DNA from 2 places in the Streptomyces sp. NBC_00457 genome. Region 2 is predicted to be linked to the other one. Evidence: riboswitches for the same ligand, from Rfam matches in the RefSeq annotation. Region 2 holds a riboswitch; the other holds the start of a gene.
What was found. A riboswitch is a leader RNA that binds a small molecule or an ion and turns the genes downstream of it on or off. The one in region 2 is predicted to bind S-adenosylmethionine.
Positions count from the first base shown of each region.

Region 1: another riboswitch for S-adenosylmethionine. It lies ahead of thrC (threonine synthase); the one in region 2 lies ahead of OG828_RS35755 (aminotransferase class V-fold PLP-dependent enzyme).

Region 1 covers NZ_CP107905.1:6,010,123-6,017,578, forward strand. The annotation lists gene OG828_RS27460 (alpha,alpha-trehalose-phosphate synthase (UDP-forming)) at 1-495, opposite strand, end outside; gene OG828_RS27465 (glucosyl-3-phosphoglycerate synthase) at 583-1,527, opposite strand; SAM riboswitch class I at 1,686-1,843, shown strand; gene thrC (threonine synthase) at 1,862-3,145, shown strand; gene OG828_RS27475 (MoaD/ThiS family protein) at 3,234-3,509, shown strand; gene OG828_RS27480 (cold-shock protein) at 3,918-4,124, shown strand; gene groL (chaperonin GroEL) at 4,457-6,085, shown strand; gene OG828_RS27490 (MFS transporter) at 6,264-7,456, shown strand, end outside.
Region 2 covers NZ_CP107905.1:7,831,806-7,839,261, reverse strand. The annotation lists gene OG828_RS35775 (small secreted hydrophilic protein) at 1-229, shown strand, start outside; partial or broken gene OG828_RS35770 (winged helix-turn-helix domain-containing protein) at 357-515, shown strand; partial or broken gene OG828_RS35765 (SLC13 family permease) at 573-1,993, shown strand; partial or broken gene OG828_RS35760 (glycerate kinase) at 2,142-3,334, shown strand; gene OG828_RS35755 (aminotransferase class V-fold PLP-dependent enzyme) at 3,289-4,671, opposite strand; SAM riboswitch class IV at 4,803-4,919, opposite strand; gene trpD (anthranilate phosphoribosyltransferase) at 4,997-6,061, opposite strand; gene qcrB (cytochrome bc1 complex cytochrome b subunit) at 6,289-7,456, opposite strand, start outside.

The sequences.
Region 1 (7,456 bases), 1.8 Mb from region 2:
GTCGGGGCGGAGTTCGCGGAGCATGCCCGGCACCAGCGTCAGGTGGTAGTCCTGCACCAGCACCGCCGCTGAGGCCCCCGCCTCCTCGGCCAGCGCCTCGGCGAACGCGCGGTTGTAGCGGACGTACGACTCCCACTGGCGCCGGAACTCCGCGTCGAAGACCGGCTCCAGCGGCGTTTGGTACAGCAGGTGGTGGACGAACCAGAGGACCGAGTTCGCGATGCCGTTGTACGCGTCCGCGTGCACGTCGGCCGGAATGTCCAGCATCCGTACACCGGACTCGCCGACTCCGCGCCGTACCGCCTCGCGGTCGCCGTCGCCGAGGGCCGAGCAGACCCACAGGGCGTCCGCGTCCGACCCGATCGCGGAGAGACCGGACACCAGCCCGCCGCCGCCGCGTTTGGCGTGCAGCGAGCCGTCCTCCCGGACCCCGTACGAGACGGGGCCGCGGTTGGAGGCGACCAGTACCTGCGCAGCACCGAAAGTTGCAGCCATACGCCACAACCTAGCCCAGGCCAGAACCGCTCAAACGTGCGGCTCAGCGGTATACAACCGGCGCGTTCCGTTACGCCACGCGCACGTTTATGCCGCTTTGCGGGACTGGTACTCGGTGATGTCGGCCATCGGAGGCCGTTCCTCCGTATCCACGGAGTAGGTGCGGGGTTCGAATCCGTCCTCGCTCCGTTCGAACTGGGTGAGGGAGGGGCGGATCAGATGGCCGCGGGCCAGCCTGAGCTGGGCCGTGCGGTAGATCGCGGCCGACATCCGGCCCAGGGCCTGGCCGTCCTGGTGCCGGTGCTTGCGGACGCCGATGTCGACCTGGGCGAGGGCGTCCAGGCCCACCAGATGCAGGGCGTCGACCAGCATGCCCAGCTCCACGCCGTAGCCGACGGGGAACGGGAGCTGTTCCAGCAGGGAGCGGCGGGCCGCGTACTCACCGCCCAGCGGCTGGACGAATCCGGCCAGCTGCGGCCAGTGCATGTTCAGCAGGGGGCGGGCCATCAGTTCCGTCACCCGGCCGCCCTGGCCCGCCGCGCCGCCGAGCGGACGGTCGTACATCCCCTTGACGAGGTCGACCTCCGGGTCGGTGAGCAGCGGGCCGACGATGCCGGTGACGAAGTCCGACGAGAACTCCTTCAGGTCCGCGTCGATGAAGCAGACGATGTCACCGCTGGTGACGAGGAGCGAGCGCCACAGGACCTCGCCCTTGCCGGGGACGGCCGGTATGCGCGGCAGGATGTCGTCGCGGTGGACGACCCGGGCGCCCGCGGCGGCGGCCACCTCGGAGGTGCGGTCGGTCGATCCCGAGTCGACTACGACGATCTCGTCGACGAGCGGGACCTGCTGCATGAGGTCGTGACGGATCACGGCGACGATCTCGCCGACCGTCTCCTCCTCGTTGAGCGCGGGCAGCACGACACTGACGGTCTGTCCCGTGGCGCGTTTCGCGGCCAGGATCTTGTGCAGCGGGCGATCGGTCAGGGACCAGGAGCGTGCGCTCAACCAGCGCTCGACTTCTTCCAGCACAGTAAGCGGCTCCTCACTGTCGCGGATCACGACTAGAGGTGTGTGATCCATCTCGCGGTTCGGACGACTATCTCAACTGTCCTGGCCTTCGGTTACAGTCTTGAACAACGCTGATGACCATCGCATGTCGGGGGTCGTTTGCGTCTACAACTAAATACCGCTCATCCAGAGGGGCAGAGGGATACGGCCCGTTGAAGCCCCGGCAACCCTCCAGTCGGTACTCGTAGATCAGTGTTGATCGTTCTCCGCGAGGCTCCCGGCTAGGGAAGGTGCCAAATCCGTCTCACGGCGAGATGCGTCGTGAGGAAGATGAGGAGAAAGGGCCTCGCCTCACATGGCTGCGCAGACAGTTGCAAGCACCACCCCCGCCGTCGACCTCGGCCCCGCCGCGGCGCTCTCGTGCCGCGAATGCGGTCACCGAGTACCCCTCGGCCCGGTCTTCGCCTGCGAGGAGTGTTTCGGCCCGCTCGAGATCGCCTACGACTTCTCGGCCTACGACGCCGAAGAGCTCCGCAAGCAGATCGAGGCGGGACCCGCGAACATCTGGCGGTACGCACCGCTGCTGCCCGTCCCCGCGGACGTGGCCGACAAGCCCAACATCAACCCGGGCTGGACCAAGCTCGTCAAGGCCGACAACCTCGCGCGCGAGCTGGGTGTCGACGCCGGCAAGCTCTTCATCAAGGACGACTCCGGCAACCCGACGCACTCCTTCAAGGACCGCGTCGTCGCCCAGGCCATCGAGGCCGCGCGTGCGTTCAACTTCACCACCCTGTCCTGCTCCTCCACGGGCAACCTGGCCGGTGCGGTGGGCGCCGCGGCGGCCCGCGCCGGCTTCCGCTCCTGCGTGTTCATCCCGCACGACCTGGAGCAGGGCAAGGTCGTCATGGCCGCGGTCTACGGCGGTGAGCTCGTCGGCATCGAGGGCAACTACGACGACGTGAACCGCTTCTGCTCCGAACTGATCGGCGACCCGGCCGGCGAGGGCTGGGGCTTCGTCAACGTCAACCTGCGGCCGTACTACGCGGAAGGGTCCAAGACCCTGGCGTACGAGATCTGCGAGCAGCTCGGCTGGCAGCTGCCCGACCAGCTCGTCGTCCCCATCGCCTCCGGCTCGCAGCTCACGAAGATCGACAAGGGTCTGCAGGAGCTGATCAAGCTCGGGCTCGTCGAGGACAAGCCGTACAAGATCTTCGGCGCGCAGGCCGAGGGCTGCTCGCCGGTGTCCGTCGCCTTCAAGGGCGGGCACGACGTCGTACGGCCGCAGAAGCCGAACACGATCGCCAAGTCGCTGGCGATCGGTAACCCGGCGGACGGTCCCTATGTCCTGGACATCGCTCGCCGTACCGGCGGTGCGGTGGAGGACGTGACGGACGAGCAGGTCGTCGATGCGATCAAGTTGCTGGCGCGGACGGAAGGCATCTTCGCGGAGACCGCCGGTGGCGTGACGGTGGGCGTCGCGAAGAAGCTCATCGAGGACGGTGTCCTCGACCCGACCCTCACCACTGTGGTCCTCAACACCGGTGATGGTCTCAAGACGCTGGACGCGGTGGCCGGTACGGGGCTGACTGCGACCATTCGTCCCAACCTGGAGTCGTTCCGGGACGCTGGTCTCGGCTGAGCTGTTGTTCGTCTGCGGGCCGGTGGGGGCTGGTCGCGCAGTTCCCCGCGCCCCTGAAGGGGCGCTGTACTGACCGGAGGTCCAAGTCATGAGCGTTAGCGTCCGCATCCCTACCATCCTGCGCACCTACACCGGCGGTGCGGCCGAGGTCTCCGCCGAAGGCAGCACCCTCGCCGACGTCATCTCCGACCTGGAGAAGAACCACACCGGCATCGCCGCCCGCATCCTCGACGACCAGGGGAAGCTGCGGCGGTTCGTCAACGTGTACGTCAATGACGACGACGTCCGGTTCGAGCAGGGGCTGGAGACGGCGACGCCGGACGGGGCCGGTGTCTCGATCATTCCGGCGGTCGCGGGCGGCTGAATCACGCATTGTTCATCGAATGGCCCCCTCCGTGAGAGAAGCGGAGGGGGCCATTCTCTATGGTTGAGCACGGTACAGTTGGGGAACCTGCTCGGGCTTTCATGCCGCGCGCATATGAGTTCCGCCCGCACGGCCGACAAGAAGTAGCCAAAGTACGCGGGCCTTTTGCGTCATTCGCTCCCTTTATTGGGTCCGACTTGCCCTGGATTTACACAAATTCTCCCCATTTCGCCGACCGGTCGCGCCCGGATTTCTCGTCCGATTGACCTGTTGCAGACGGCAGTTGGACAGATACATTCAGCCGCGGTCGACGCGTTCCGGCGCACGCCCCCAACCGTGGGGGGTGAGGTCTGACCCGGATCCGCGAAGTGTGGATCTGTGCAAGGGCCAGTAATAGGGGAGTTAGGCATGGCTCAGGGCACCGTCAAGTGGTTCAACGCGGAGAAGGGGTACGGCTTCATCGCGGTCGACGGTGGTGCGGATGTATTCGTCCACTACAGCGCGATTCAGATGGACGGCTACCGCACCCTGGAAGAAGGTCAGCGAGTCGATTTCGAGATCTCGCAGGGCCAGAAGGGGCCGCAGGCGGACATGGTCCGTCTCGCGACCAGCTGAAGCACGCGCCGACTGACTGCAGCGACGTTCTTTGGTTCAACTTCGGAGGGCTCGTTTCCCATGGGGAGTCATGGGTTGCGAGCCCTCCGGCATGTCCGGAGCAGGTCCCGGACCCCTTGTCCCGCCTGAGGATCACTGAGGAGCGCTTGCACTCGGCATGGGCGAGTGCTAATCATTGGCGTTAGCACTCTGAAGGTGAGAGTGACAACCAGGACCGGGTCGGTGAGGCCCGCAGGCCGGGTGGGGCAAGGAACCACAGGCAGGCGAGCCGTCCGTCGCGGGCGCCAGCGCGGTCCGGAGCAATCCACCCCAGTCCGGGAGGACCACTTCACATGGCCAAGATCATCGCGTTCGACGAGGAGGCACGGCGCGGTCTCGAGCGCGGGATGAACCAGCTCGCCGACGCCGTCAAGGTCACCCTTGGCCCCAAGGGCCGGAACGTCGTCCTCGAGAAGAAGTGGGGCGCCCCCACGATCACCAACGATGGTGTTTCCATCGCCAAGGAGATCGAGCTCGAGGACCCGTACGAGAAGATCGGCGCCGAGCTGGTCAAGGAAGTCGCCAAGAAGACGGACGACGTCGCCGGCGACGGTACGACCACGGCGACCGTGCTCGCTCAGGCCCTGGTCAAGGAAGGCCTGCGCAACGTAGCCGCAGGCGCCAACCCGATGGCCCTCAAGCGCGGTATCGAGAAGGCCGTCGAGGCCGTCTCCGCTGCCCTGCTCGACCAGGCCAAGGACGTGGAGACCAAGGAGCAGATCGCTTCGACCGCCTCCATCTCCGCCGCCGACACCCAGATCGGCGAGCTCATCGCCGAGGCCATGGACAAGGTCGGCAAGGAAGGCGTCATCACCGTCGAGGAGTCCCAGACCTTCGGTCTGGAGCTGGAGCTCACCGAGGGTATGCGCTTCGACAAGGGCTACATCTCGGCGTACTTCGCCACCGACATGGAGCGTATGGAGGCCGTCCTCGACGACCCGTACATCCTGATCGCCAACTCCAAGATCTCCTCGGTCAAGGACCTGCTCCCGCTCCTGGAGAAGGTCATGCAGTCGGGCAAGCCGCTGCTGATCATCGCCGAGGACGTCGAGGGCGAGGCTCTGTCGACCCTGGTCGTCAACAAGATCCGCGGCACCTTCAAGTCCGTCGCCGTCAAGGCTCCGGGCTTCGGTGACCGCCGCAAGGCCATGCTCGGCGACATCGCCATCCTCACGGGCGGCGAGGTCATCTCCGAGGAGGTCGGCCTCAAGCTGGAGAACGCGACCCTGGACCTCCTGGGCCGCGCCCGCAAGGTCGTCATCACCAAGGACGAGACCACCATCGTCGACGGCTCCGGCTCCGCCGACCAGGTCGCCGGCCGGGTCAACCAGATCCGCGCCGAGATCGAGAACAGCGACTCGGACTACGACCGCGAGAAGCTCCAGGAGCGTCTGGCGAAGCTGGCCGGCGGCGTGGCCGTCATCAAGGCCGGTGCCGCCACCGAGGTCGAGCTCAAGGAGCGCAAGCACCGCATCGAGGACGCCGTTCGCAACGCGAAGGCGGCCGTCGAGGAGGGCATCGTCGCCGGTGGTGGCGTGGCCCTGCTCCAGGCCTCCACGGTCTTCGAGAAGCTGGAGCTGGAGGGTGACGAACTGACCGGCGCCAACGCCGTGAAGCTCGCCCTGGAGGCCCCGCTCAAGCAGATCGCCGTCAACGGTGGTCTCGAGGGCGGCGTCATCGTCGAGAAGGTGCGCAACCTGCCCGTCGGCCACGGCCTGAACGCCGCGACCGGTGAGTACGTCGACATGATCGCCGAAGGCATCATCGACCCGGCGAAGGTGACCCGTTCCGCTCTGCAGAACGCCGCCTCCATCGCCGCGCTGTTCCTCACCACCGAGGCCGTCATCGCCGACAAGCCGGAGAAGGCCTCGGCCGGCGCCGGCGCCGGCGGCGGCATGCCGGGCGGTGACATGGACTTCTGATCGACTCCGGTCGATCGCCTGTCCTACGACCGAGGGCGGCACTCCCTGTTCAGCAGGGGGTGCCGCCCTCGGTCGTTTCCGTGCGTTTCCGAGGAGCGAGAGTGCCGCTTGCTTAAGTCAAGCAACTGACTTAAAGTTGCCTTGGTCAAGCTTACTGCGCTCCTACGGAGGCCTCCTCATGTCCGACGCCCTCGCCCGTCCCGCCGAGGCGGCAGGCTCCTCCCCCACTGCCCGAAAGGCGTGGGAGGGGCCCCCATCGCCGAGGCCGAACGCCGTGGTGGCGGTGCTGGCCTTCGCCGGAATCGTCGTCGCGCTGATGCAGACGCTGGTCATCCCGATCGTCCCGGAGCTGCCGAAACTGCTCGACGCCCCCGCGTCGGACACCGCGTGGGCGGTCACGGCGACACTGCTCGCCGCGGCCGTGGCGACGCCGGTCGTCGGCCGGCTCGGTGACATGTTCGGCAAGCGGCGGATGCTGCTGGTCAGTGTCGTGATGCTGATAGCCGGTTCGGTGGTCTGCGCGCTGAGCGAGTCCCTGGTCCCGATGGTCGTCGGCCGGGTCCTGCAGGGCCTCGCCGCCGGCGTGATCCCGCTCGGCATCAGCATCATGCGGGACGAACTCCCCGCCGAACGGCTCGGCTCCGCCACCGCCATGATGAGCGCCTCCCTCGGCGTAGGCGGCGCCCTCGGACTGCCCACCGCCGCGCTCATCGCCGACAACTTCGACTGGCACACGCTGTTCTGGACGTCGGCCGCACTGGGCGTCGTAGCACTCGGCCTGGTGCTGATGCTCGTACCGGAGTCGAAGGTGCGCACCGGCGGACGGTTCGACCTGGTGGGCGGTCTCGGTATGGCCGCGGGCCTGGTCTGCCTGCTGCTGGCGATCTCCAAGGGCGCGGACTGGGGCTGGGGCAGCGCCACCACGATCGGACTGTTCCTGTCGTCCGTCGTCGTCCTGCTGCTGTGGGGCTGGTGGGAGCTGCGCACCGAGCAGCCGCTGGTCGACCTGCGCACCACCGCCCGCCGTCAGGTCCTGGTCACCAACCTCGCCTCGATCGCCGTCGGTTTCGCGATGTTCGCGATGTCCCTGGTCCTGCCGCAGCTGCTCCAGCTGCCCGCGCAGACCGGGTACGGCCTGGGCAAGTCCATGCTGATCGCCGGTCTGGTCATGGCACCGTCGGGCCTGGTCATGATGGCGACGGCGCCGGTCTCCGCCGCGGTTTCCAAGGCCCGCGGCCCGAAGGTCACGCTGATGATCGGCGCCCTGATCGTGGCCGCCGGCTACCTCCTCAACATCGTCCTGATGTCCGAGGTCTGGCACTTCGTCCTGGTGTCCTGCGTCATCGGCGCCGGTATCGGCTTCACCTACGG
Region 2 (7,456 bases):
CCCCCTCGGTATCGCCGCGACCAGTTTCGCTCTCGCCGACAGCCCGCAGTCCCCGAAGGTCCCCTCCAAGGTGGAGCTGGACAGTGGCTCGCCCTCGGCCCCGCCCGCCCACCCCGGGCCCACCCCGAGCGACGCGGTGGTCTCGCGGCCCGAGGTGACCGACAGCCCCTCGGGGGATGACGACGACCGAGGCCAGGACGGATCGGACGGCGGGCCCGGCGACGGCTGACGGCCCGCCCCGCCGGGTCACCGCCCGAGTCCGCATCCTGCTGTGGCTGCTGTTCGTGATGGCGGTCGCGCTCGCCTCGGTGGCCACCACGACCCTCCCCCATAGCCTTAAGGGCATGGGGGGACGCCAGGTGCTCTCCCGTGAGCAGATCCTGTCGCACGTGTGGGGCTACGACTTCGACCCGGGCTCCAACATCGTGGACGTGTATGTGCGGACGCTGCGCAGGAAGCTGGGTGCCGAGCGGCTGGAGACGGTCCGGGGCATGGGGTACCGGCTGCCCGCGTGAAGTTCCCTTCATCCACGGCTCATCGGAGACTCACGGCCCGGGTGAACTCTCGATGACGTGACCCTGAACCTCCGCCTCACCACCGCCCTGTGCGTGGCGCTGTCCCTCTGCGCGCTGCTCGCGGTCCCGGGCAACTTCCCCGGTCTCGGCGGGGAGGCACGGCTGACCCTCGTCGTGTTCGCGCTGGCGACATGCGCCTGGATCGGTACGCCGATCGACGACACGTACATCGCGCTGGGCGCCGGACTCGCCCTCACGGTCACCGGGGTGATCAGCAGCGACACCCTGTTCGGCACCCTCGGCGACTCCACGGTGTGGCTGCTGATCTGTGCCTTCGTGCTGGCGGCGGCGGTGGCCCGGACCGGGCTCGCCGGGCGGGCGGCGGCGTTCCTGGTGGGCGGGGCCCGCACGGTGAGGCAGCTGGTGCATCTGACGACGGCCGCGCTGGTGGTCACGGCGTTCGCGGTACCGGCGACCTCGGGCCGGGCGGCGCTCGCGCTCCCGGTCTTCCTCGCCCTCGCCAAGGCGCTCGCCGACCGGAAACGACTGGTCGTGATGCTGGCGCTGCTGTTCCCGACCGTGATCCTTCTGTCGGCGGTGGCGACACTGATCGGGGCCGGCGCACATCTGATCACCGTGTCGGTGCTGTGGGAGGCGGCCGGCGAGCGGATCGGGTTCACCGAGTGGCTGCTGGGGCTGCCGCTGGCCGTGGCCTCCTCCCACCTGGCCGCGGAGGCCGTCCTGCTGACGACCACCCGCCGCACGGACCGCCGGGGGCCCGTGCACATCACCGCCGAAGAGATCCAGCGGCACACCGACACCCCGGTCACCGGTCCCTGGACACAGGCCGAGACGCGGTGCGCGCTGCTGCTCGGCACGGTCGTGCTGCTGTGGTGCTGTGGTGCTGTGAGCCGCTGCACCGGGTGCCGCCCGCGGTCGTCGCGCTGATCGGCGCGATCGTGGCGGCCTCGCCCGCGCTGGGCACCGTACGCCTGAAGGACGCCCTGAAGACGGTGCCGTGGTCACTGCTGCTGTTCATGGCGGCGACCATGGCGATGGGCGTCGCGCTCACCGACTCGGGCGCGGCGAAGTGGCTGGTCTCGGGGCTGCCCGCGGGGGTCACCCCGACCGTCTTCCTGGCGGTCGTGATCGCGGTCAGCACGGCCGCGCACCTGGTCCTCCAGTCACGCTCGGCCCGTTCGTCGGTGCTGGTCCCGCTGGTCGTGGCGGCCTCCGTCGGCGCCGGGGTCAACCCGGTCGCCGCCGCGCTGGCGTCCACCGCCGCCGCGGGCTTCTGCCACACGCTCCGGGCCTCGGCCAAGCCGGTCACGCTCTTCGCGGAGATCCCCGGCACCCCCACCTACACACCCCGCGACCTGCTACGTCTGTCCGCCGTCCTGGCACCCCTGACGGCAGCGCTCGTCCTGCTCTTCGCCGTCGCGGCATGGCCACTGCTCGGCGTCCCGCTCACCCGCTAGGCGCTCCGCTGGATATGCGGTTCGTTCGCCGCGGGCCGGTGGGGGCTGGTCGCGCTCGCGCGGCGGCAGCCGCAAATCCAATACAGCCCCGCGCCCCTTGCGGGGCGCGGTTCCGCACCCGAATTCCCCAAGACGCTTAGGAGATCCCATGCTGACCCGAGTCGTCGTAGCGCCCAGCGGTTTCAAGGAGTCCCTGTCCGCTCAGGCCGCCGCCGACGCCATCGCGGACGGTGTCCAGCGGGTGCTCCCGGACGTCGGCCTCGACCTCATCCCCCTGGTGGACGGCGGCGAGGGGACCGCGGCCGCGCTGGCCGCCGCGACCGGGGGGCGGCTCGTCGCGCTGCCCGCCACGGGCCCGGTGGGCGAAACCCTCGGCACCCACTTCGCGCTGCTCGGCTCCGGGGACACGGCGGTCGTGGAAATGGCCGCGGTGGCCGGCCTCTCCCTCGTCCCCGGCGCCCTGCGCGACCCGGGCGCCACCACGACGTACGGCGTCGGCGAGCTGATCCGCGCCGCGCTCGACACCGGCGTACGGCGGATCCTGGTCGGCTGCGGCGACTCAGGTACGTCGGACGGGGGCGCGGGCGCGCTGCAGGCGCTCGGGGCCCGGCTGCTGGACGCGGACGGGCTCGAACTCCCCCACGGTGGCCGTGAGTTGAGCCGCCTGCGCCGGATCGACGGGTCCGGCCTCGACCCGCGCCTGCGACAGGTCGAGCTGCTCGTCGCCTGCAACCCGTACAACGTGCTGTGCGGAGAGCGGGGCGTGGCCCGTGTCTTCGGACCGCAGAAGGGGGCGACGCCCGCGCAGGTGGAGGAGTTGTCGGCCGGCCTGGAGAACTGGGCCGAGGTCCCCACCCGCGACCTGGCCGTCACCGGCACCGATCTGTACGGCGGTCCCGGCACCGGCGCCTCCGGTGGCCTGGGCGCCGGTCTCGCCGCCCTCGGCGCCCGTCTGCTGCCCCGCTTCGACGTCCTGCTCGACCACCTCGACCTGGACGCCCGGCTGGCCCGCGCCGACCTGGTGGTCACCGCCGAGGGCGCCCTGGACCACCAGACGCCGCGCGGGAAGGTCCCCGCCAAGGTGGCGCGGCGGGCCAAGCTGCACGGACGCCCGGTGCTCGCGCTGGCGGGCACCCTCGGGGAGGGCGCGCACGAGGTGCCGGGCGTGGACGCGTGCAGCGGGATCCTGCCGGCGCCGATGGCTCTGGCCGAGGCGCTGGTGCGGGCTTCGGAACTGCTCACCGACCCACCGAGCGCGCGCTGAGAATGATCCTGCTGGGCGCCCGGCTACCGGTTCACGCGGAGGTGTCGGGAACGCAACGCCCCTCCTCCGTACGGTAGTTCCACTGGGCACCGTCCCGCACGAGCTCCTTGACGGCCGTCAAGAAACGCTCGACATGCTCGTCCGGCGTGCCCGCGCCGAAGCTAACCCGGATGGCGTTGAGGGACTTCTCGCCGGGCGCGGCCTCGGGGGCGCCGCACTCGCCCTGGGTCTGCGGGTCGCTGCCGAGCAGGGTGCGGACCAGCGGGTGGGCGCAGAACAGGCCGTCGCGGACGCCGATGCCGTACTCGGCGGAGAGGGCGGCGGCGAAGTGCGAGCTGTTCCAGCCGTCGACGACGAAGGAGAGGACGCCGACGCGGGGGGCGTCGTCGCCGAAGAGGGAGAGGACGCGCACTTCCGGGACCTCGGCGAGGCCTTCCCTGACCTGCGCGATCAGCTGCTGTTCACGGGCCACCAGGGTGTCGAAGCCCGCCTCCGTCAGGGCCTTGCAGGCGGAGGCGATGGAGTAGGCGCCGATGACGTTCGGGGAGCCCGCCTCGTGCCGGGCGGCCGTGTCGTGCCACTCCACGTCCACTCCCCCGTCCGTGCGCCGGGTGACCTTCCGGCTGGCGCCGCCGCCCGCGAGATACGGCTCGGCCGCACGCAGCCAGTCGGCCCGGCCGGCCAGGACGCCGGAGCCGAAGGGGGCGTACAGCTTGTGCCCGGAGAACGCGACCCAGTCGACGTCGAGGTCCTGCACGGAGACCGGGTGGTGCGGGGCCAGCTGGGCGGCGTCCAGGACGATCCGCGCGCCGTGCGCGTGCGCCACGGCCGCCAGCTCTCGTACGGGCCACAGCTCGCCGGTGACGTTCGAGGCGCCGGTGACACAGACCAGGGCCGGGTCGTCGCCCCCTTGAATGGATGCAGTCCGGTCGGCGAGGGCGCGCTCCAGGGTCTCGACGGCCTGGCGCGGGGTGCGCGGCGCATTGAGGTAGCTGACGTGGGCGTTCTGCCACGGCAGCAGGGAGGCGTGGTGCTCGGTCTCGAAGACGAAGACCTGGCACTCGGCGGGGAGCGCGGCGGCGAGCAGGTTGAGCGAGTCGGTGGTGGAGCGGGTGAAGACCAGCTGGTCGTCGGCGCGGCAGTCGAGGAACTCGGCCACCGTGGCGCGGGCGTTCTCGAAGAGGTCGGTGGACAGCTGGGAGAGGTAGCCGGCGCCGCGGTGCACGCTGCCGTAGTACGGCGCGTACGCCGCCACGTCGTCCCAGACGCGCTGGAGGGCGGGGGCGCTGGCCGCGTAGTCGAGCGCGGCGTAGGTGACCTCGCCGCCGGTGACGAGCGGGACGGTGACATCCCGGCCGAGAACGGGCAGCGGAGTACAAACTGATCGGTCGAGGGCAGCGGTGGAGACAGACATGACGGAACTCCCGTGAGGGGTGGGCGAGAAGAGAAGAAGGTGTGCGGAGGCGGGGCTCTGCGGCCCTATCGCATTCGCTTGCTCACGGAAGACTCCCTCGATCGACCCAGGACCCCTGGTGTATCGCGAGGGGTCCGCGCTTGCCGTGAGCCTTGCTGCTCACGGCCTGGTCTTCACCCGGGGCACCCCGCCACGGACGGAGGGTTGCCGGACAGTCGGCCGGGGCCTCATGACTGTCACTCATGACCTGGGCAGGAAATTACGTCAAATGATCGACGTCCCGCAACCCGTGTCCGGATCGCGGGACGTCTCCTTGCGTTTCGCGCTACTTGTGGCTCGCGGCCACCCAGCGCTCCAGCGTCAGCTTCGCTGCCCCGGAGTCGATCGACTCGGCGGCCTTCGCCATACCGACCCGCAGCTGCTCGGCCAACGGCGCCTCCGTCGGCTCCAGCGCCACCAGGGCCGCCGCCGAGTTCAGCAGTACGGCGTCCCGGACGGGCCCCGTCTCACCGTTCAGCAACTGCCTGGCGACATCGGCGTTGTGGGCCGGATCCCCGCCCCGCAACGCCTCGACCGGGACCAGGTCGATGCCTACGTCCCGCGGGTCGAAGGTCTCCTCGGTGACTTTGCCGTCGCGTACGACCCACACCCGGGAGGTGGCGGTGGTCGTCAGCTCGTCGAGGCCGTCGTCACCGCGGAAGACCAGCGAGGAATTGCCGCGCTCGGCGAAGACTCCGGCGACGATCGGCGCCATGCGCGGGTCGGCGACCCCGACCGCCTGGGCCCGCACCCGGGCGGGGTTGGTCAACGGACCGAGCACGTTGAAGACCGTGCGGATGCCCAACTGGCCACGGGCGGCGCCCACATGACGCAGCGCCGGGTGAAACTTGATCGCGAAGCAGAACGTGATCCCGGCCTCCTCGGCCACCTCGGCCACCCGCTGCGGGGTCAGCTCCAGGTTGACGCCGAGCTTGCCCAGGACGTCCGAGGCACCGGACGCGGAGGACGCGGCCCGGTTGCCGTGCTTGACGACCTTCGCGCCGGTGCCGGCGATCACGATCGAGGACATCGTGGAGATGTTCACCGTCTTGGCGCCGTCGCCACCGGTGCCGACGATGTCGACGGTCGGCCCCGACACTTCGATCACGTTCGCGTGCTCGTACATCGCCCGGACCAGGCCGGTGATCTCCTCGACGGTCTCCCCCTTGGCCCGCAGCGCCACCACGAACCCGGCGATCTGGGCGTCGGTGGCCTCGCCGCGCATGATCTGGTCCAGCGCCCAGAACGTGGCGTCGGCGTCCTGGTCGCGCCCGGACAGCAGACCGTTCAGCACCTCAGGCCAGGAACGGCCCGCCGCGATGTCGCCTCCAGCGGGGGTCACAGCGCTCATAGCCGCTCCTGTGGGTCGTAGAAAAGTGTGCTCCCACCCTATCCAGCCGCGGGCACGACGAAGGGCCCCCGTCCGAAGACCGGACGGGGGCCCTTCAACCGTGGCGTGGCCAGCGGTCCTGGCGAGTCCGCGGTTCGGCCGCGCCCCTTCAGGGGCGCGGGGAACTGCGCGACCAGCCACAACGAACCCGCAGACAACAACCGACACAACCCGGCACCAGCGGAGCGTCAGTGGTGGCCGTGGCCGCTCGTGATCTCCTTGTACTCCTCGACCGACGGCTTGGGAATCTGGGCTTCCTCGCCGTAGTACGCCTTGCTCAGCTTCGCGCGCAGCTTCTGGGAGCCCTTCACCTTGCGCTCGACACCGTTCTCGTCGACCGTCGGGCCGATCTCGGCCGGCTCGTACTGCTCGTGCGCGGTGAGGGTGTACAGCGCGTCCTGGCTGAGCGGCTCGTGCACCTCGATGAACTCACCGTGCGGCAGGCGCTTGATGATGCCCGACTCGCGGCCGTGCAGCACCTTCTCCCTGTCCCGGCGCTGGAGGCCGAGGCAGATCCGCTTGGTGATCACGAACGCGAGCACCGGGGCGACGAAGAACCCGATCCGGACGAACCAGGTGATCGCGTTGATCGACAGATGGAAGTGGGTGGCCCAGAGGTCGTTTCCACCACCGATCAGCAGCACCATGTACCAGGTGATCCACGCGACGCCGAAGGCCGTACGGGTCGGCGCGTTGCGCGGGCGGTCCAGGATGTGGTGCTCGCGCTTGTCGCCGGTGACCCAGGACTCGATGAACGGGTAGACCGCGATCGCGACCAGCACCAGCGGGAAGATGATCAGCGGGATGAACACGCCCAGGACGAGCGTGTGCCCCCAGAAGTTGACCTCCCAGCCAGGCATCACCCGGATCAGACCCTCGGAGAAGCCCATGTACCAGTCGGGCTGGGCGCCGGTGGAGACCTGGTCCGGACGGTAGGGGCCCAGGGCCCAGATCGGGTTGATCGTGGCGATCGCCGAGACGACCGCGATGACACCGAAGACCAGGAAGAAGAAGCCTCCGGCCTTGGCCATGTAGACCGGCAGCAGCGGCATGCCGACGACGTTCTTGTTGGTGCGGCCGGGGCCCGCGAACTGCGTGTGCTTGTGGTAGAAGACCAGGATCAGATGGCCGACCACCAGGCCGAGCATGATGCCCGGCAGCAGCAGGATGTGGATCGAGTAGAAGCGGGCCACGAAGTCGCCGCCCGGGAACTCCCCGCCGAAGAGGAAGAACGACAGATACGTGCCGACGATCGGCACGGACAGGATCGCGCCCTCCATGAAGCGGACACCGGTGCCGGAGAGCAGGTCGTCCGGGAGCGAGTAACCGGTGAAGCCGGTGAACATGCCCAGGACG